Regions from separate parts of the Ruegeria sp. BHSA191 genome, predicted to be linked through region 1. Evidence: riboswitches for the same ligand, from Rfam matches in the RefSeq annotation. Region 1 holds a riboswitch; the other holds the start of a gene.
The links. Region 1 has a riboswitch for cobalamin ahead of AC2FNS_RS05815 (CbtB domain-containing protein). Riboswitches for the same ligand answer to the same signal wherever they lie in the genome.
Positions count from the first base shown of each region.

Region 1 (10,304 bases):
CCGTTCTGCAGACGTTTCAGGTGCCGTTCCTGCAGGTTCTGTTCCTCGATCCGGATCCGGTCCTTCTCGGCCACCAACTGACGAGCGGCCTCGGCGTCGCCGGTTGTCAGAACGCTTAGCGCCAACTGGCCGTTCGTAACGACCTGATCGTGAAAATGTTCGATGTCGGCCAACCCTTCCTTGGAAAAGGTCAACGCTTCGTCGGCCAGTTTTTGCGCCACCGCCACCAGGTTGACCGCGAGCCGGTCGGCGGCCTCTTCCAGGTTGTTGGCCGTGGCCACAATGCCCAGCGATTTCTTTTCCTGCTCCGGCGTCAGGTCGTTTTCGCGCATGCGCGAGATGTAGATCTTGATGGCGAAGTGCATCCGGTCGACCTCGTCCTCGCGCAGCTGGATCACCCGGACTAGTTCCGGATTCCAGTTCCGAAACAGTTGAACCACCGGCACCAGCATGGCCTGCACCGTTTCTGCCATACGCAGCAGCTCGCGCTGTGCGCAGGCCATTGCCAGGGGCGGGTGGTCGAGGGCGCCGGGATCCAGCGCCGAAACGCTTTCGGTGGTTGACGCCGCGTGGCGCGGTAGAAACCTGTCGACCAATGCAACCAGAGGTTCGGTCAGCGGCAGTGCGACCACCAGAAGGATGGCGTTCAGCAGGATATGTAGCAGGACAACCTGCTGGCCCGGCGCAGCAGCGAGCATGTCCATGTTCAGTATCCCGGCCAGCAGCAGTGTCAGGGCAACCAGCGTCAGACCCGCACGTGCCACGAGGTTCGATAGAACCACCAGCCTGGCCGGGCGCTCGTGTCCCCACAGCAGGGCTACCGGAATCACCGCTCCGCCCAGATTGGCCCCGATCACCAGTGCGGCCGCGACCGGGGCGGCGATCAGTCCCGATGCAGTGAAGGTTGCGAACGTCAGTACCGAGGCCAGGCTGGAATGCATCACCCAGGCCAGCAATGCGCCGATCACATAGGCGCTGAGCAGATCGTTCTCAAAATAGGCGGCAATGCTCTGGACGATCGGGTTGGCCCCGATCGACGCGGTGGCCTCGCGGATCATGCCAAGCGACAGCAGCACCAGGGCAAATCCGATCACGATGCGGCCGACCTGTTTGGTCTTGCGGCGCTGCGCCTTCAAGAAGGTGACCACGCCCGCAAGCAAGGCAAAGGGTATCACCGCCTCGACCGGCAGGAACAGAACCTGCGTCATCAAGGCCGAGCCCAACTCGGCCCCCAGAATCAGGGCCAGAGCCGATTGTGCCGCCAACATCCCCGATACGGCGAATCCCGCGCCGATCAGGGCCACCGCAGTCGCGCTTTGCATCAGCATGGCCGTCAGGCTGCCGCCAAGTGCGGCCGACAGCTTGCGTTCGGACAAGGTTTTCAGTCCACGCTTCAGTTCTGGCAGAAAGGCGCGTTCGATGCCCGTTCGGATCAGCCGGACTGACCACAACAGCAGCGCCACCGCCGCCGCGAGATGTGTGGCAAGTACGATCATGTGGAAGTCGCCCGCTTCAGTCTTTGGTGGCGCATTGTTGACCAACCGCGTTTGTATTCTCGAAGTTTGGCAAGTGTCACCACCGATTTGAGGGTTTTGCAACAAAATATTTGCAAAAATGCTGGAAAGCCCACAGTTTTGCCATGTTGACCGGGCCGGAGTTCAAGATGTCAAACACCAAGGCAAAACAGAAAGACGCCAGGAAGGGAAAGGACCGGCTGAAGAAATCAGACCGGCGGCGCCAGATCCTGCTCGAGCTGAAATTGCGGCCGCATGTCCGGATCAGCGATTTGGCCCGCAGCTTCAACGTCTCGACCGAGACCGTCCGGCGGGATTTTGACGCCCTCGCCAAGGATGGCCTGCTGGCGCGCGCGCATGGCGGGGCCTCGACCGCGTCGCAGGGCCATTACCCCAGCCTTGACGAGCGTACGGCCGCCCGCGCCGCCGAGCGTACGCGTATCGGGGAAACGGCGGCTGCGCTGGTGCAAGAGGGCGACACGGTAATGATCGACTCCGGGTCAACAACGATTCAACTGGCCCGCGCTCTGGCGTTGCAGGGGCGGTCTTGTACGGTGATCACGAACTCGATTCCGGTCGCCGCAGCGCTGGGTGACAGCGCGGCCGACGTGATCCTCTGTCCGGGGGAATTCCTGCCGGCTGAATCGGCCGTGATCGGCGCCGATACGCTCGAGTATCTCTCGCGGTTCAATGTCGATCGCTGCCTGATCGGCGCGACGGGCCTGACCGACGAGGGGGTGTCGGAGGCGATCAGCGGCTTTGCGGCGATCAAGAGGACGATGCTGCAGCGCGCGGCCAACAGGCACCTGCTGATCGATGCGCAGAAATTCGGCTGCAAGGGTTTGGTCCGCGCCGGCGCGCTGGCCGATTTGGACAGCGTCGTGGTCGATACCGCGCCGACGGGGCCGCTGCGCGCGGCGCTCGACGCTGCAAACGTGGAAATCGTGTTGGTGGACTTTGGCTGAAACCGGCAAGCTCTGGTCCAAGAAGGGCCGCACAGAGCCGCGCCAAACTTCCGTTGTCCAACTTTGCGCCCAGTTCAGTGTGATCGTCAGGGCGATGGCCCCACATACGCCCAATCAAGGCAGTTCCTGGTCATGCTTCGAACGGGTCGTCCGCGTCCAGGACGGCTTGGGTATCCGCCGCAAAGGTCGGAGGTGCCGTTCGATAGGTCACGGGCGTGCGGGACAGCTTCAGCGGGTTTCCGATCAGATTGACGGGGGCGGGGCCGGCCTGCATGTCGATCTGCATCTGCCGCGCGGCCACCTGGTCCGAGGCAAAGACCTGATCCAGTGTCTGAACCGGGCCGACCGGCACTTTCAGCGCCTCGAGGCCATCGATGATGGCCTTGGTGTCCAGCCGCTGCAGCGCGGGCCGCAGAACCGCGTTCAGGGCATCGCGGTGTTCCAGCCGGGCCGGGTTGGTGGCGAACCGCGCATCGTCGGGTAGGTGATCGAGGTTCAGAAAGCCGCAGAAGCGCCGGAACTGGCTGTCATTTCCCACGGCCAGAATGACGTGGCCGTCGGCGGATTCATAAACATCGTAGGGCACGATGTTGGGGTGCCCATTGCCGCGCCGCTGTGGAACCTGGCCCGAGGTCAGATAATTCACGCCCTCGTTGATCAGCCATGCGATCTGGCTGTCGACCAGCGCGATGTCGATCTGCTGGCCTTCGCCGGTCTGATCCCGGTGGCGCAGCGCCGCCAGAATGCCAACGGTCGCGTACATGCCGCACATTACGTCGGCGATGCCCACGCCCACTTTCATAGGGGCTCCGTCCGGTTCGCCCGTCAGCGACATGATCCCGCCATAGCCCTGCGCCATCAGGTCATAGCCAGGCTTGGCCGCGTTCGGGCCGGTCTGGCCGTAGCCCGAGATCGAACAGTAGATCAGCCCCGGAAAGTCGCGCGAGAGGGTTTCATGGTCCAGCCCGTATTTGGCCAGCCCGCCGGGTTTGAAGTTTTCTATGAAGATGTCGGCATGGGAAGCCAGCCGCCGGATCTGTTCCTGCCCCTCTGGCGTGGCGATATCGATGGCGACGGACTTCTTGTTGCGGTTCGCGGCCATGAAATAGGCGCTTAGGTCGGTCGGGTTGCCATCCGCATCGGAGACATAGGGCGGCCCCCATTGGCGGGTGTCATCGCCCCCGGTGGCCGGGTTTTCCACCTTGATCACGCTGGCTCCCAGATCGCCCAGCAGCTGCGTACAGGTCGGGCCGGCCAAAATGCGCGACAGATCCAGAACCTTGACGCCCTTCAGCGGCCCTTCAGATGCGGCCATCATAGCCTCCGCGGTCGATCTCGGCGGCGATCACGGTGAACGTGTCGGCGGCCATCGCGGCCTTCAGCGCCGCCCGCAGTTCGGCGCGGTTGCGCACGGTGTGGCCGTTGCCGCCGAACGCCCGGCCCATCGCGGCATAGTCATGCCGGTCGAAATCGACGCCCCGGTTGCCCATCTGGCGCTGGCGTTGTTTCAATTCGATCAGTGCCAGGCTGGCATCGACAAAGACCAGAAAGATCGGGTTTCCGCCCATTTCTGCGGCGGTCGACAACTCACCGGCCACCATCAGGAAACCGGCATCGCCGGAAAAACTGATCACCGGTCGGTCTGGTTCGGCCAGTTTCAAGCCGATCGCCATTGGAACGGCGCAACCCATCGTGCACAGCGCCGACGACTGGATCAGGCCGCGCGCTTCGGAGCATTGCCACATCTGGCTAAGGAGGATGCGGTGCGCGCCGCTGTCGGCGGTGGCCAGTGTTTCGGGGGGCAGGGTGTCGCGGGCCTCGGCGATCACGGCGGCGGGGCCCCAGTCGTCATCGGTCGGAAAGGCCGCAGCCAATGCGGCCTTGACCTGCGCCGGTTGGCCTTGGGGCCAAGTCGGTCGTGCAGGGTTGCCCTTGGCGATCGCCTCAAGCGTGGCGCCGGTATCGGCCACCAGGTTCAGCCCCGCCTGGTGCATGTAGTGGTCATTCGCCACGGCCGAGATGTCGATCACGCGTTTCTCGTCCGGGTCCCAGATCTCGCGCCAACCTGGGCGCATTTCGATCGGGTCGTAGCCCAGACACAGGATCAGGTCGGCCTGTTCGACCAGCGGCACAAGGAGCGCGTCGGCCAGGGGCGACAGGCCCGCACCGCCCAGGCACAGCGAGTGATCCTCGGGCACCACGCCCTTGGCCTTGTAGGTCGTGACGAACGGGATGCCGAAATGTTCCAGAAACGCCCGCACAACGCTGCGCGAGTCGTCATACAGCACGTCCAGCCCGATGATCGCCAGCGGACGCTCGGCCTCGGCCACCCAGCGGCGGGCCTTCTCGAGGCATGTCCCCTCGGGCGCGACGCGGGCGGCCCGGGTCAGCCGTCGGCGTTTGGTGACCGACACCCGGGTATCGGCGACGGAAATCGGCACGTCGATATGCACCGGTCCCGGTCGAGGCTGCGTGGCCAGCGACACGGCCTTGTCGGCGATGATGTCGGCGCCCTTGGCCGTCAGGGTGAACGTACCCTTGGTGATCGAGCGATAGACCTGCGCGTGATCCATGACCTGATGGGTATAGGTCAGCGCCTCGTCGGCATCGACGCAGCCGGTCAGCACGATCATCGGCACCCGATCCTGCAGCGCGTTGGCCACGACATTGATGCCGTTCATTGCCCCCGGCCCCAGAGTCGCCACCAGAATCGCTGGCGCGCCGTCGCGGTGGTGCACCGCCTCGGCCATGAAACCAGCGGAGTTTTCGTGCTTGGTCAGGTGAAAGGTGATCCCGGCCTGTTCCAGTGCATCGACCAGTGTCAACACCTCGCCTCCGGGCATGCCGAAGGCGTGGCGGCACCCGGCCTCGTACAGCCGTTGCGCCAGAAGGTCCGCAGCGCGGGGGGACAGGTCCTGCATCGAACAAGCTCCGTAAGTTCCGTTGCGCAGCAGATTGCGGAGGTTCCGGGCCGGCGCAAGCCGCATCACGTCAGTGTGACTAATTGACAGCCATCTCGGCGATGGCGGCGAACTTGGCGTCCAACTCTGCGGCGATCGCGGTCAGGGCGCCGGTGCCATCGGTGTAAGGGGTAAAGACCAGGCTGGGCGTCTTGTAGGACAGCGTAGCGGTTCCGTCCTCGTTTTCCGTGACATAGAGGCGGATCGGCGCCTCGATCATCGCGGGCACCGATTGTTCCAGAACCCGCACCGCATAGTCGTTGTTGAAGACGCCGATGACCCGGTTGCCCGGAATGGTGATGCCGCGCGCGGCGGCGGCCTTGGTCGGCCCGGCCTGGGTGACCACGGCCATCCCGTTTGCCTTGACCGCTGTGATCGTGTCGGCCACCAGCGCGTCATGGGCCTTGGCTGTCGGGTGGACGGCCCAACCCGGCCGGGGTTCGATATCGGCCGCCAGCGCGGGAAGCGCCAGCAGGCCGAGGAAAAACAAAAGAGGTTTCATCACGGGCTCTCCAGGTCGTGGGTGGCCCAAGTCTTCCCGAAATCCCGCATGCGTACAGTCACAATATCGTGGGCGGCGGGCTTGCGCCGGGGGTGCGAAACCCGCACAAGCGACAGTGTGAAACGGAAAAGGCAGGCGAGGGGCATGCGTGTTTTGATCTGCAGCAGCTGCGCGGGCGAGCGCGACCAGCCGGCCGAGCGACAGGCCGTATTGGAAGCCCTGCGCGCTGCGGGACTGGACGTGCAGGTCGAGATCGCCGAGCACGCCTGTTTCAGTGGTTGCAATGAACCGACCGTGGTGGCGATGCAGGGGGAAAGCTTGGCGTCTTACGTGTTTTCGGGGATCGATCCGGTTGCCGATGCCGATGACATTGCGGCGACCTGCCGGACCATTCTGAACAGCCCGAATGGCTGGATCGAGGACGCCCGGCCGTGCGGGCGGCTTCGCTTGTGTCTGCGGGCGCGGATCCCTGCGCTTCAGTCCACCTGAACCGTGACCGAGGCGCTGACAGGCACCCCATCCACGGCGAGCGGGCTGTGGCTGTTGGCGTTCAGCGAGACCTCAATGGTCGCTTCGCCCTTGGGCAGGTCCGGAAGGTGCATCCAGTCGCCATAAAGCCGCGCTAGCTTGACGCCGTTCACATAGACATGCGCATGGCCTTCGCCAGGCCTGTCCGCCAATGAGGCGTTCTCCGGAGAGAAGTGGAAGTTCTTTGGCACCACATGCAGGTTCCAACCCGCCATCGGGTCAGGGGTGACGGCGATCTCCAGCCCCGGCGCATCCGGTCCGGCGGGCAGGTTGATGGCGGTGCTGTGATCATGGGCCGTGGCCTCGACGTGATGGCCGCCGTGTTGAGCGGGGTCGGTATGGTCGTGACCGTCGAAGGTGACGCCGTTGGCTGCGGCCAGCACGAACCCGGCGCCCCCGCCAAAGACCAGACCGATCGCAAATAGTGCAAGCGAGCGTGTCATCTTGTTTCCTTGAAAAGCAGATGATCCGCCAGTTGGTCGCCGGCGGATCGTGGGATTTCGGGGATCAGGCCGCGGCTTCGACGCGCTTGCCCTCGCTTTGCCAGAAATACCCGGCAAAAGCACCCAGCAGCACCCAGGCCGCAAGACCCACGCCGAAGGCGCGCGCGGCGAACAGGGCCCCGATCTCGGTCGGAACCGGCCCGGTGAACACGTCGGGTTCCGGCGCGCCGATCAGGTGCGGGGCCATCAGCAGCACGGCCGCGACCAGATAGCTGACGATGTTGCCACCAAAGGCGATCAGCCACAGCGCCACCACGGCAGCCGCGACGGTTGCCCACCACCAGATTTGCCGCGCGAACACATCGGCTGCGGCTACGCCCGGAACCTCGGGGGCCAGGGTGAAACCCGGCGCCAGATGAAAGGCGATGAAACCGGCCAGGCCCCACAACACGCCCGTGCGCCCGTCAACCGGGTGGCCCAGCGCCTCGGCCAGCGACATCAGGGCGACCAAAACCAGCGCATAGCCGGTATAGGTCAGCATGGTGAACACCACGCTCAGCCCGTCGCGGGTCAGGTCCGAGAACATGCCCGGCAGCTCGGGATGGGCCGACACGGCCTCGGCCCCGAAATGCACCAACTCCCCGGATTCATAGAGTTCAGCGTGCAGCAACACGGGCTGCACGAATAGCAACTGCAGCAGGGCGACGATCAACCCGGCTGCGGCACCAGCGAACAACGCGCTGGTCAGAATGCGGCTGAACATTGGTTTAGTGGCAGGGGAAGCCGGTAGCGTGGCGCACGTCATGGGCGGCGTCATGCAGCGCCGATGCCTGAACGTGACCGGCCACGGTAATGATCCCCAGGCCCAAGGCCGCCGCGAACACTGCCGAAAGCATGCCGGCGCGTACCGTTGATGCGGTTTGCGTTTGTGTCGTCATTTTCTGTCCTCCTGTGCCGCCGCACCCGACGGCCGGTGTTTCATTGTTCGCCTGGCAGGTCTCCTGGCTTGCGGGTCAGCGCCTCTGTTCGCCTTCCCCCCGAACGGATCGGGAGTGGCTGGTTGAACAGGGCTCACCGCTTACAGTCGCGGGGGCGGCTTTGGATTTGACCTGCGCGCAGGCCGCACCAAATTCCCTCTTAGCATCCGGATGTCTCCGGCAGGACCAGACCCGTCCATTTAGACGTGAATGCCGCTATGGCGCAATCGCCATTTGCGACCTTTCGCGTCAAATCCCGCGCTTTTTGAGGACATAGATATCCATGATCCACCCGTGCCGGGCGCGGGCTTCGGTGCGCGTGCGCAGAATCTCGTCGGCCACATCGGCCAGCGGACCCTTGATCAGGATCTGCTCGGGCATACCCACGTAAGCCCCCCACCAGATGTCAAAATCGGCCATGTTCAGCGTCTGGAACGAACACGCGCCATCCAGCATCACCGCAACCGTATGCGCGTCGGTTGGCCAGCCCTCGTCGCGGATGCGCCGGCCGGTGGTGACCAGATAAGGCGCGCCGATCTCGTTGATGGGCATGGCATGGGCCGCCGTCAGCGCCTGCAGCGCCGTGATGCCTGGGATCACGGTGGTGTTCGGCTGCGGGTCCAGCCGCGCCGCGATTCGCAGCGAACTGTCATAGAGCGACGGGTCGCCCCAGATCAGCAGGGCGACGGTGCGTGCCTCGGGGTGCCGAGCCATCGCCTCCTGCCAGCGCAGGGCGATTGCGTCGTGCCATTCATCCACGCCGCGCAGGTAGCCGTCCTGTGACCGGCGCTCGGGGATGTCGAAATAGGCAATTTGGGGCGGTGTGTCGATGACCTTGCGGATGATTTCCTCGCGCACCCCCGCCAGATCGGCCTTGTTGACGCCCTTACGCGGGATCAGGATCAGATCGGCGGCGCGGATCGCCTGCGCGCCCTGAAGCGTCACATGATCGGGGTTGCCGGTGCCGATCCCGACCAAGACCAGATCAATCATCGTCGCTCTCCGCCAGCGGACCATAGAGGATCAGCGCCGGCGCGGTACCGATCTCGGAGTTTAGGCGCTCGGCCAGGGCGCCGACGGTGGACCGGTGCAACGATTGCTGAGGCGTCGAAACCGATTCGGCCATTAGCGCAGGGGTGTCCAGCGGAAGCCCATGCGTGTGCAGAACCCGTGCCAGCATGGGAAAGGTGCGCTTGCCCATGAACACCACCGTCGTCGCGCTCGGGTCGGCCAGCGCGGGCAGGTTCAGGTCCTCGGGCAGCTTGCCGCTGACATCGTGGCCGGTGACGAATTGCACCCGCCGCGCGGTCAGGCGCCGGGTCAGCGGGATGCCTGCCGCGGCAGCCGCGGCAATCGCCGAGGGGATGCCCGGAATGATCTCGTATGCGATCCCGGCGGCGCGCAGGGCCACCAGTTCCTCTTCGAGCCGCCCGAACAGGCCGCCATCGCCCGATTTCAGCCGCACGATTCGTTGGCCGGTCTGGGCGTACTCCACCAGTAGGCGGCTGACGTGGTCCTGCTTGGGCGAGGGCCGCCCGGCGCGCTTACCCACGCCCACAAGGTCGGCCTCTTTGCGCGCATGGCTCAGGATCGGCCCGCTGCTGAGATCGTCGAACAGCACCGCGTCGGCCTTTTGCAGCCGGTCCACGGCTTTGAGGGTCAACAACTCTGGGTCGCCGGGACCGGACCCGATGAAGGAAACGAAACCGTTCATGCGCTGGCCTCTGCGATCAGATGGAAGAACGTACCGGTGACATGCCCGCGGCGCGATCCGGTCTGTGGGCCTTCGGCGCCTTCGGCGTCAAAAACCCGTGCCAGGGGCGCATCGGGCTGCTCGACGATCGAAGAATAGTGGAACTCGTGCCCCCGCAGCGCGGTTCCAGCAGAGAATCCGGGCATGTCGGCCAACAACTCGGCCCGGCGATAGCCCAGGTTGAATTTGCGCTTTTCGTACGAAGTGACCAGGCCCAGCAGCCCGGCCATCCGGTGGCGGGTGCCGTCCTTGTCGATCAGCCCTTGTCCCAAGGCCATGTAGCCGCCGCATTCGCCATGCACGGGCCGCGTTTCGGCATGTTTGCGCAAGCCGGTCAGGAACCGCTCTGCCGCAGCCAGGGTTCCGGCGTGCAGTTCGGGGTACCCGCCGGGCAACCAGACCAGATCGGTATCCGGGGCCGGCGCCTCGTCCGCCAGAGGAGAGAACGGCAGGATCTCGGCCCCGGCCGCCCGCCAGCCTTCCAGAAGATGCGGGTAGGTAAAGGAAAACGCCGCGTCCTGGGCCAACGCGATCCGTTGCGCCGGAGGGCGCGGCAGCGCGGCCGACGACGGCCCCATCGGGCCCGAGGAGGCCGCCCGCTTGATCGCCTCCAGATCCACATGCGCGCGCAGGAAGGCCGCGTATCCGGCAATCGCGCTTTC
Region 1 covers NZ_JBXWSH010000004.1:96,208-106,511, forward strand. The annotation lists gene AC2FNS_RS05775 (Na/Pi cotransporter family protein) at 1-1,496, opposite strand, end outside; gene AC2FNS_RS05780 (DeoR/GlpR family DNA-binding transcription regulator) at 1,664-2,479, shown strand; gene AC2FNS_RS05785 (CaiB/BaiF CoA transferase family protein) at 2,610-3,794, opposite strand; gene AC2FNS_RS05790 (thiamine pyrophosphate-binding protein) at 3,781-5,400, opposite strand; gene AC2FNS_RS05795 (DUF302 domain-containing protein) at 5,480-5,941, opposite strand; gene AC2FNS_RS05800 (DUF1636 family protein) at 6,086-6,430, shown strand; gene AC2FNS_RS05805 (hypothetical protein) at 6,418-6,912, opposite strand; gene AC2FNS_RS05810 (CbtA family protein) at 6,977-7,675, opposite strand; gene AC2FNS_RS05815 (CbtB domain-containing protein) at 7,680-7,850, opposite strand; cobalamin riboswitch at 7,887-8,095, opposite strand; gene cobF (precorrin-6A synthase (deacetylating)) at 8,139-8,882, opposite strand; gene cobA (uroporphyrinogen-III C-methyltransferase) at 8,875-9,603, opposite strand; gene AC2FNS_RS05830 (cobyrinic acid a,c-diamide synthase CobB) at 9,600-10,304, opposite strand, start outside.

Region 2 (10,304 bases), on a different contig from region 1:
CTGCGGGCTGGATCGCGGCCTGACCTTGGTCGCCGCCGCCCAGGCCGCAGCGCTGCGGCCGGTTCTGAAAGAGTCGAAGTTGGAAAACCTTCCGCTGCTGTCGAGCGTAGCACCCTCCAAATTCGGGGGTCGGGCCGGGCCACGCCATTTCACCGATGTTCCGCGGGGCGACGTGTTCCTGCGCCACGTGTCGGATCTGCATGTGTTTCCCAATGAGTTGCGGGCGGTCGTCGTTACCGGTGCGCAGTTGCGGGATTGGCTGGAAATGTCGGCAGCAGTCTACCGGCAAATCGACGGCGCCCGCGAAGCAGACCTGATAGACCCGCAGGCGACCGGGCACAATTTTGACGTCCTGCACGGGGTGACCTACGAAATCGATCCGTCATGCCCGCCGCGTTTCGACCTTGGGGGACACCGGACCGGTAACGAGAATGGGCGGATACGAAACCTTTGCCATCACGGCACCCCGGTCACGCCGGAACAGGCCTATGTCGTGGCCGTCAACAACTATCGGGCCAATGGCGGTGGCAATTTCCCGATCCTGCGGCAAAGTCCGGCGATCCAGATGCCGCGCATGAATATCCGCGCGATCGTCCGGGATTACCTGTCCGGAGCGCTGGAACGCGATCCGCTCGAAGATGCTCCGGCCAGCTTTTCCCTGACCGGTTTCCACGGGCGTGCGGCCGTGCTGCGCACCGGACCGGGCGCCGAGAAATACCTGGATGAACTGGCCGCTTTCAGCCCCGAGCTGCTTGGGTTGGACGACCAGGGCTTTCTCCGGATTCGGCTGTGGCCGTGACGGGTTGCCAAGCGCCTGCGTGATGCCTATATCGGCGGTCGAGAGGTTGGCGCGGGCAAGCGCCTCGCCAACCTGGTCAGGTCCGGAAGGAAGCAGCCACAACGAGCCCCGCTTGGGTCGCTGTCCAACCTCTCACTTGATGCCGTCATGGCACACTGTTTTCCGATCATTCCCTGATGCAGGGCCGCCGGACTGGTCGTCAGGCAATCAGCCGCGGCCAGATTGCGCGGCTGCGCCGGGCGAAGGCGCCGACATGGCCGACCTCGCGCAGGCCGAAGGCGGCCGGGGTCAATAGATGACGCCGCGCCGCAGGCCCGTACAACTCGACCAGCCGCCAGACCGCGGGCGGCGGAACCGTCTGATCATCCTCCAGGGCGATGACGTCCACCGGGGCCGTCATTCGGCCCCAATCGGCCGGCGGAAGCGTGTCGCCTAGTTCCGGCAGATAGCTGTCGGGTGACGTACACCACTTGCGCCACTGCCAATAGACCCCGGATGGCAGGTCGGACCCGAACCCAAGCATCCGCCCCGGCAGATAGCCCAGCAGACGCACCAGAGGCGGCACATGACCATACCAGAACAGGCTCGCCAACCCTTTGTAGGGCCAGGGATGATCGGCCAGGGTCACCAGCCCCGAACACACGCAAATCATCCGGTCGATCCGGTCGATCCCGGGCTGAAGCGGCCCCAGCATCCCGCCAACCGAATGACCGATGACCCAAAGCTTGGCATCGGGATAGCGCCGCCGCATCTCGGCCTGCGCCGCCGGCATGTCCTTCAGCGCCCAACCGGCCATAGTGGCATCCGAGTCTTTCAGGCGCCGTTTCAGAGATGTCCCGAAATCGCGATAGTCATAGGTCAGGCAGGCCATGCCCCGTTCAGCGGCCAGCCACCGCGCGAAATGCTGGTAGTAGTCCCGCGGCACGCCGGTTGCCCCGTTCAGTACGACAGCGATTTCCGGCCTGGCCATCGGTGCATAGAGCCGCGCCGACAGGTTTGCCTCGCTCGCCGAAAACTCGAAATCCTCGACTTTCACGGTCTGCTGCGAATCCAACATCCATGCCTCCAAGCGCTCTGGACCGATTGGTCTAATCATTGCATCTGGACCGATCGGTCCAGCCCTGTCAAGATGCGTGCAAGATGACCCGACGTCCGCAAAACACCCGCGATCGCCTGACCCAGACCGCCGCCCGGCTGTTCCAGCGCTCGGGCTACAACGGTGTCGGCCTGACCGAGATCCTGACCGAGGCCCGGGCGCCCAAAGGCTCGCTGTACCACCATTTTCCAAAGGGAAAGCAGGATCTTGCCCTCGCTGCGGCCAGCTGGGCTTCGGACGGGATGCGCGACATGATCGCGGCGGCGTTCAACGACGCGCAGGATTTCCGCGCAGGGGTCACCACCCTTTGCCACAAGATCGCGAAACTGTTCGACACCTCGCCGCAATGGGAGACCTGCCCGATCGCCGCCACCCTGTTCGAAAGCCCCGACAACCGGGCCTTCCGCGACCATGCCGACCGGCTGTACGAAAGCTGGATCGACGAGGTGCGCGGCCACGCGGAACGGTTCGGCGTCGCGCATCCTGACATGGCGGCCGACACCCTGTTCATCATGATGCAGGGCGGCTGGCAACTGGCGCGCGCGCGTCGGGATTCGAATGTGCTGCGCCGGTTGCCCGAGCATGTCCCGTGGGACCGGTTCCAGCCGCGCGACTGAATGCGGCTTGACTCGGCCCGACCCTGACCGCTAGCGATTGGGTGATGGTTCCCGCGCCTTCAGCCGGGATGAAAAGGGAACACGGTGCGGCCCCCCCCGGGACAATCGGAACGGGCCAATGCCGGGACTGCCCCCGCAACTGTAGGCGGAGAGCGATGCCGAGATACCACTGACCGCAAGGTTGGGAAGGTCGGCAAAGCAACGACCCGCAAGTCAGGAGACCTGCCATCAAACGTGAAACCGAAACTCGGACGGGGTGTCCGGGCAGGGTCTGGCCGTGAAATCGGCTGTCCGCCCCGGTCCGCCCCGCCCAGCGCGCGGAGGGCGCATCATGATCTGGAAGACCAACACGCACGAATTTTCCGCAACCGTCTGCCAACGCACGGGCAGTACCTGCCCGGCGCTGACGCATCTGGCCCGGTCGGTCGCGCAGGCGGTCGCGGCGGCCGACGCGGCAACCTCGCCCGATTTCCGGGTGGAAGGCAGCAGCGAACTGACCCATTGCACGCCGGGCTGCATGGCCCGCTTTGACGCTCGCGCCGACCTGATCCGGGTGTATTGCGGCGCACGCGAAGGGGCAGATACGCAAAGCTTGGACGCCTATGCCGACCTGATGTTCAATGATCAGGCCGATGCCTGCCTCGCGCAGGGGCTGGACACGTCACCCTGCGCGATGCTGCAGGCGGTCGCGCTGGATCCCACCACCCTGGCGGAACACGCCTTGCCGGCAGTCATCTGACGGTCAGTCCGGGGTAGCAACCCGAGCCGGCGCCACGGCCCAGAGCAACTGCGCCTCGGTTTCCACGGCGCAGGGGCGAACGGCCCGCAGGCGTTTGAGCGCCGGTTCCGGGGCTTCGCCACATTCGATCATCAGGCGCAGAAAGGCCATGCCGGATCGTCCACAGCCCCCCCGGCAATGCACCAGAACTCGCCCGCCGCCGCTCAGCGCATGGCGGGCGGCGGCGCTGACTGGCGGCCACTGGCCGTCAAAGTCATCCCCCGGCGCCGAAAAATCGGCGACCGGCATATGCGCCCAGCGGCTAGCACGCCCTTGGATGTCCGATCCGAAATCTCCCGCCCCCACGGCGACCATCTCGGCCAGGGTCGTCATCGAGATCACAAGACCCGGCGCCCAGCCCCCGATCAGGTCCAGGTCGCCGCGGTAGTCGCCGCCTCCGCCGGGTATCGAGGTCAGGGCAAGCGAACCGCCCCCGACCTGCAGGGCATGAACAACCAGATTGGACATCGAAACCACCCCTCGGGAAACGCATCACTGAAACTATTGGTCCAGTATGGCCCAACCAGCGCCACCGCCAAAGCGAAAAACCTGCACCGGCGCTGTGGACGCGGGGCACCGGGAACTCTACCCTGCATCGTCAGTACGAATCCGTCAGAGCAGACATGACCACACAGTCCAGCCCCGCCTATCAGGTTCTCGCCCGAAAATACCGCCCGGAAACCTTTGCCGACCTGGTCGGTCAGGATGCCATGGTGCGCACGCTGAAAAACGCGTTCGAGGCGGATCGGATCGCGCAGGCCTTCATCATGACCGGCATCCGTGGCACCGGCAAGACAACCACGGCCCGGATCATCGCCAAGGGCATGAACTGTATCGGCCCCGACGGCAATGGCGGACCAACGACCGAACCCTGCGGCCAGTGCGAGCATTGCGTGGCCATCATGGAAGGTCGCCATGTGGACGTGCTGGAAATGGACGCCGCCAGCCGCACCGGCGTGAACGACATCCGCGAGATCATCGACAGCGTGCGCTATCGCGCCGCCAGCGCGCGGTACAAGATCTATATCATCGACGAAGTCCACATGCTGTCGACCAGCGCCTTCAACGCGCTGCTGAAAACGCTGGAAGAGCCACCCGGGCATGTGAAGTTCATCTTTGCCACGACAGAGATCCGCAAGGTTCCGGTCACCGTGCTGTCGCGCTGCCAACGGTTCGACCTGCGTCGGATCGAGCCCGAAGTGATGATCGGCCTGCTGCGCAAGATCGCCACCGCCGAGGGCGCGGAAATCTCGGATGACGCGCTGGCCTTGATCACCCGCGCCGCCGAAGGCTCGGCCCGGGATGCGACCTCGCTGCTGGATCAGGCGATCAGCCATGGCGCCGGCGAAACCACCGCCGACCAGGTGCGCGCGATGCTGGGGCTGGCCGACCGGGGCCGCGTTCTTGACCTGATGGACATGATCCTGCGTGGCGATGCGGCCGGGGCCCTGACCGAACTGGGTGCGCAATATGCCGAGGGCGCCGACCCGCTGGCAGTGCTGCGCGATCTGGCCGAAATCACCCATTGGGTCTCGGTGGTGAAGATCACCCCTGACGCGGCAGAAGATCCGACCGTCTCACCCGATGAGCGCACCCGCGGACAGCAGATGGCCGAGGCGTTGCCGATGCGGGTGCTGACCCGGATGTGGCAGATGCTGCTGAAGGCGCTCGAGGAAGTCTCGGCCGCCCCCAACGCGATGATGGCCGCGGAAATGGCGGTGATCCGCCTGACCCATGTGGCCGATCTGCCCAGCCCGGAAGAGTTGATCAAGCGCCTTCAGGACAGCCCTCCACCGCCCGTCGGCGGGCCGGGGGGCGGCGTTCCGGACGCCGGAAACAGCGCCCCGCCCGTGACCGCGACGGCCTCGGCCCATGCGCCAGCCCCGCGTGGCGTGGGCGGCGCGCCGACGGCGGCGTTGGCCCAGGACGTGCAGACCGCGCTGGCGCGTTATCCAACTTTCGAGCATGTGGTCGAACTGATCCGCGCCAACCGCGACGTAAAACTGCTGGTCGAGGTCGAAAACGGCGTCCGCCTCGTCTCGTACCAGCCGGGACGGATCGAGTTCACGCCCACCGAAAAGGCCCCCACCGACCTGGCCGCGCGGCTCGGGTCCGCTCTGCAGCGCTGGACCGGCAATCGCTGGGCGGTCTCGATCGTCTCGGACGGGGACGCCCCCACAATCGCCGAACTGCGCGACGCGGCCGAGCTGGCGCTGAAGGCCAAGGCCGAAGAACACCCTTTGGTTCAGGCGGTTCTGACACAATTCCCCAAGGCCCGCATCACCCGGATCGAAACCCCTCAGGACCGCGCGGCCAAGGTCGAAACCGAAGCCCTGCCCGAGGTCGAGGACGAATGGGATCCATTCGAGGAAGACTAATCACCCGCGCAGAAGGCGCGCTGCCCTTGTGAAGGACGCAGACGGCCCGTATTTAGGCCGCAATTCGAATGACAGGAGACATACAGATGCTCAAAGGACTCGGCGGTCTGGGCGACATGGCCAAGATGATGAAATCCGCGCAGGAACTGCAGACCAAGATGGCGCAGATGCAGGAAGATCTGAACACCATCATGGTCGTCGGCGAATCCGGCGCGGGCTTGGTCAAGGCCACGGCCTCGGCCAAAGGCGAGCTGAAAGGTCTGGACATCGACCCGTCGATCTTCAACAGCGACGACAAGGAAGTGGTCGAGGACCTGATCCTGGCCGCCATCAAGGACGCGCAGACCAAGGCGGCCGAGCGGTCGCAGGAAGAAATGACCAAGCTGACCGAAAGCATGGGTCTGCCGGCGGACATCAAGCTGCCGTTCTAATCTTCGCCCCTCAAACCCCCGCCGCCAAAGCCACGCAGGACAGGCCATGAGTTCGAACAGTGACATCGACGCCCTGATCGACCTGATGGCCAAGCTGCCGGGGCTGGGGCCGCGCTCGGCCCGGCGGGCGGTGCTGCACCTGATCCGCAAACGCACCCTGCTGCTGACGCCGTTGTCGGACGCCATGCAGCAGGTCGCCGCCACCGCGCGCGAATGCCTGAACTGCGGCAACGTGGGCACCACCGACATCTGCGACATCTGCAATTCCGAAGACCGCGCCACCGGAGAGCTGTGCGTGGTCGAAGACGTGGCCGACCTGTGGGCGATGGAACGCGCAGGGGTATTCAAAGGCCGCTACCATGTGCTGGGCGGAACGCTCTCGGCACTGGACGGCGTCGGCCCGGATGACCTGCGCATCCCCCGCCTGCGCGACCGGGTGACTGCCGAAAACATCACCGAAGTGATCCTGGCCCTGAACGCCACCGTCGACGGGCAGACCACGGCCCATTACATCGCAGATCAGCTGGAAGGACAGGTCCGCCTAACCTCGCTGGCGCAGGGCGTGCCGATCGGGGGCGAGTTGGATTATCTGGATGACGGGACGATCACCGCAGCGCTGCGGGCGCGGAAGGAACTGTAAGGCTTCGAAATCCGTGCGCTTTCTTCGTGGGCGATGACCCGACGTTACGTCATCTGGATTTTTATCCATCACTACCACTAGACGACCGGTCTATTAACTGCCATCTCGTGACCCATGAGCACGCAACGCAAGGATACCCGGAAACAAATTCTGGCCGTTGGCCGCCGGCTGACCGCCGAGCGTGGGTTTGTCGGCGTCGGCCTGAGCGACCTACTGAAAGAGGCCGGAGTCCCCAAGGGCTCGTTCTACCATTACTTCGCCTCGAAAGAGGATTATGGCTGCGCGCTTCTAGAAAGTTTTGCCGACGATTACCGACAAGGGCTGGCGGACACGCTGAACAACCCCTCGCTGAACGCGCATGATCGATTCCTTGCCTATTTCCAGGGCTGGATCCGCAAACAGACCGGGCAAAACCCCGAAGAGCGCTGCCTGGTCGTCAAGCTTGCGGCCGAGGTTTCGGACCTGTCAGACAGCATGAGCGGTGTTCTGCAAAACGCCGTGGACGGCATCGTCGAGGCCCTGACCCAGACCCTGCGCGACGGCATCGCCGAAGGTTCGGTGGCCCGGCTCGAGGACCCGGCAATGACTGCGCGTGCGATCTATCACCAGTGGCTCGGCGCCAGCCTGGTCGCTGGCCTCTCCGGATCGGTCGAGCCGCTGGAATCGGCCATGAAATCAACCGCATCCGCGATACGCCCCATGTAAAAAATTTTGACCATATACTAGACGACCGGTCTATTAGAAAGCCGAAAACAGGAGCCTGCCCATGAAAATTCTCTACAAAACATCAGCAACGGCCACCGGTGGCCGGTCGGGGGTGACCGCGCTGGATGACGGCTCGTTGTCGATTCCGATGGTGCGTCCGGGTTCTCAGGCCGACGGCCACAACCCCGAACAGCTTTTTGCCCTTGGCTATGCCGCCTGTTTCGACAGCGCCATGGATTTGATGGCGAAATCGCTGGGGCTGGATGCAACCGGCACCAGCACCACGGTGGCGGTCAGTTTGGGGCAGCGGTCGGATGGTGGCTATGGGCTGGACCTCGACATCACCGCGCATCTGCCCGGGCTGTCCGATGAAGGCGCCCGCAAGCTGGTCGAGGCGACGCATCAGGTCTGCCCATATTCCCGCGCCACACGCGGAAATATCGACGTGCGCCTGCATGTCGATACCAACGCGTGATCACGCACTCAACGCAATCCACAGGACCGACACGACATGTCTGACACCAGGAACCGCCAGATCGTTCTGGCCGAGCGCCCCAAGGGCGAACCCGACACCAATACGCTGCGCATGGTCGAAACGGATATCCCCGAACCGGCCGAGGGGCAGATGCTGCTGCGCACGGTTTACCTGTCGCTGGACCCCTATATGCGCGGACGCATGAGCGACGCCCCCTCCTATGCACCGCCGGTCGAGATCGGCGGGGTCATGGTGGGCGGCACCGTGGCGCGCGTGGTCTCCTCGAAGATCGACGGGTTTTCCGAAGGTGACTGGGTGCTCAGCTTCAATGGCTGGCAGGACTATGCTCTGTCGGACGGCGAGGGCGTGCTGAACCTCGGCCAGGCGCCCTCGCATCCGTCCTGGGCGCTTGGGGTGCTCGGCATGCCGGGCTTTACGGCCTGGGCCGGCCTGACGCAGATCGGCGCGCCGAAACCCGGTGAGACCATCGTGGTCGCCGCGGCGACCGGGCCGGTCGGGGCCACGGTCGGCCAGATCGGCAAGATTCTGGGCTGCCGCGTCGTCGGTGTGGCCGGTGGCCCCGAGAAATGCGCCCATGCGGTGGACGAGCTGGGTTTCGACGCTTGCATCGACCACAAGGCCCCTGATTTCGCCGAGCAGCTCGGCCAGGCCGTTCCGGACGGCATCGACATCTATTTCGAGAATGTCGGCGGCCAGGTGCTGGACGCGGTGATCCCGAACCTCAACCCCAAAAGCCGCATCCCTGTGTGCGGGCTGGTATCGCAGTACAACGCCACCGCGCTGCCCGAAGGGCCGGACCGGATGAACTGGTTTCTGGGTCAGGTCCTGCGCAAGCGGATCACTGTGCAGGGGTTCATCATCTTCGAGGATTTCGGCCACCTCTACCCGGACTTCGCGGCGCAGATGGGTGACTGGGTCAATTCCGGCCGCGTCAAGTACCGCGAAGAAATGATCGACGGGCTGGAAAACGCCCCCAAGGCGCTGATCGGCCTGCTGCGGGGCGAGAATTTCGGCAAACGCGTGATCCGCGTTGCGCAAGACTGACAGCTTCAGACAAGCCAAACGAAAGGAAAAGCAATGAAGATCCTCATGGTTCTGACGTCTCATGACCAACTCGGCGACACGGGCCGCAAGACCGGCTTTTGGCTGGAAGAGTTCGCGGCCCCCTATTACGTGTTCAAGGATGCCGGGGCCGAGATCGTGTTGGCCTCGCCCAAGGGCGGGCAACCGCCCATCGACCCGGCCAGCGACGAAGACGCCGCGCAGACCGATGCCACCCGGCGTTTTGCGGCAGACACGGACGCGCAGGCCCAGCTGGCATCGACCCCGCGCCTGTCGGAAATCGACGCCGAAGGCTTTGACGCAATCTTCTATCCGGGCGGCCACGGCCCGCTGTGGGACTTGGCCGAAGACGCGGACAGCAAGCGCCTGATCGAAACCTTCTTCGCGACGGATCGCCCGGTCGGCGCCGTCTGCCACGCGCCTGCGGTCTTCAGGCACACCACCGCCCAAGACGGAAAGCCGCTGGTCTCGGGACGCCGCGTCACCGGGTTCTCGAATTCCGAAGAGGCGGCCGTGGGACTGACCGACATCGTACCCTTCCTGGTCGAGGACATGTTGAAGGCCAATGGCGGGCATTACGAAAAAGCCGACGATTGGGGCCCGTTGACGGTGAGCGACGGGCGCCTCGTCACGGGCCAGAACCCGGCCTCGTCCGTGGGGGCCGCCCAAGCCCTCCTGACCCTGTTGAACGGAAACTGACCGGAGCACCGCCCCTGCGGCAGATGCGCTGCGGGGGCGGGCATTCGTCGGGCAACCCTGCCTTAGCCGTGCTGCGGGACCGTCGGACCGGGCGCTGGTGCCGAGCGGCTCTCGGGCGCGAATTCCTGCGGTCGTTGTGCGGCGAAGGCGTGTTGGGGCGTTGCGCGAATATCTGCCCAGTCCGGCGCACGCGAAAAGCCCGGCGTTCTGAGAACCAGACACAATACCGAACTGCCCTCGGCATGGATCAGCCCGGCGCGCTGTAACCGTTCAAGGGCCTGCTCGACGGCTTTGGCGTCGTACCTGCCCATCAACCGCTTGTGCAACAGATCGACCCCCATGATCGTCGGGCACAGGTCCAGAATGGATCGTTCGACCTCGGACAGGGTATGGGTGACCGGGCGTTCGGGACGACGGGAATCCACGACACGATCGCCATCGAAATAAAGCGCCGCCGCGCTGGCCTGCCAATCCTTCAGGCTGTGCAGCACCGGCTGCGCGCGCTGATCTGCCGGGGCTGAACCGTCCTCGAGAATGTCGAAATGATAGGCATGATCCCACAAATCTTCGGCCGGAACCGCATAGACATGCGCATAGGGCTTT
Region 2 covers NZ_JBXWSH010000002.1:22,286-32,589, forward strand. The annotation lists gene AC2FNS_RS01990 (bifunctional 2',3'-cyclic-nucleotide 2'-phosphodiesterase/3'-nucleotidase) at 1-799, shown strand, start outside; RNA gene ffs (signal recognition particle sRNA small type) at 840-936, shown strand; gene AC2FNS_RS02000 (alpha/beta hydrolase family protein) at 999-1,856, opposite strand; gene AC2FNS_RS02005 (TetR/AcrR family transcriptional regulator) at 1,940-2,512, shown strand; cobalamin riboswitch at 2,541-2,756, shown strand; gene AC2FNS_RS02010 (hypothetical protein) at 2,844-3,251, shown strand; gene AC2FNS_RS02015 (protein-tyrosine phosphatase family protein) at 3,255-3,758, opposite strand; gene AC2FNS_RS02020 (DNA polymerase III subunit gamma/tau) at 3,914-5,668, shown strand; gene AC2FNS_RS02025 (YbaB/EbfC family nucleoid-associated protein) at 5,755-6,099, shown strand; gene recR (recombination mediator RecR) at 6,146-6,739, shown strand; gene AC2FNS_RS02035 (TetR/AcrR family transcriptional regulator) at 6,854-7,444, shown strand; gene AC2FNS_RS02040 (organic hydroperoxide resistance protein) at 7,506-7,919, shown strand; gene curA (NADPH-dependent curcumin/dihydrocurcumin reductase) at 7,956-8,984, shown strand; gene AC2FNS_RS02050 (type 1 glutamine amidotransferase domain-containing protein) at 9,018-9,701, shown strand; gene AC2FNS_RS02055 (RiPP maturation radical SAM C-methyltransferase) at 9,764-10,304, opposite strand, start outside.
Region 2: another riboswitch for cobalamin. It lies ahead of AC2FNS_RS02010 (hypothetical protein); the one in region 1 lies ahead of AC2FNS_RS05815 (CbtB domain-containing protein).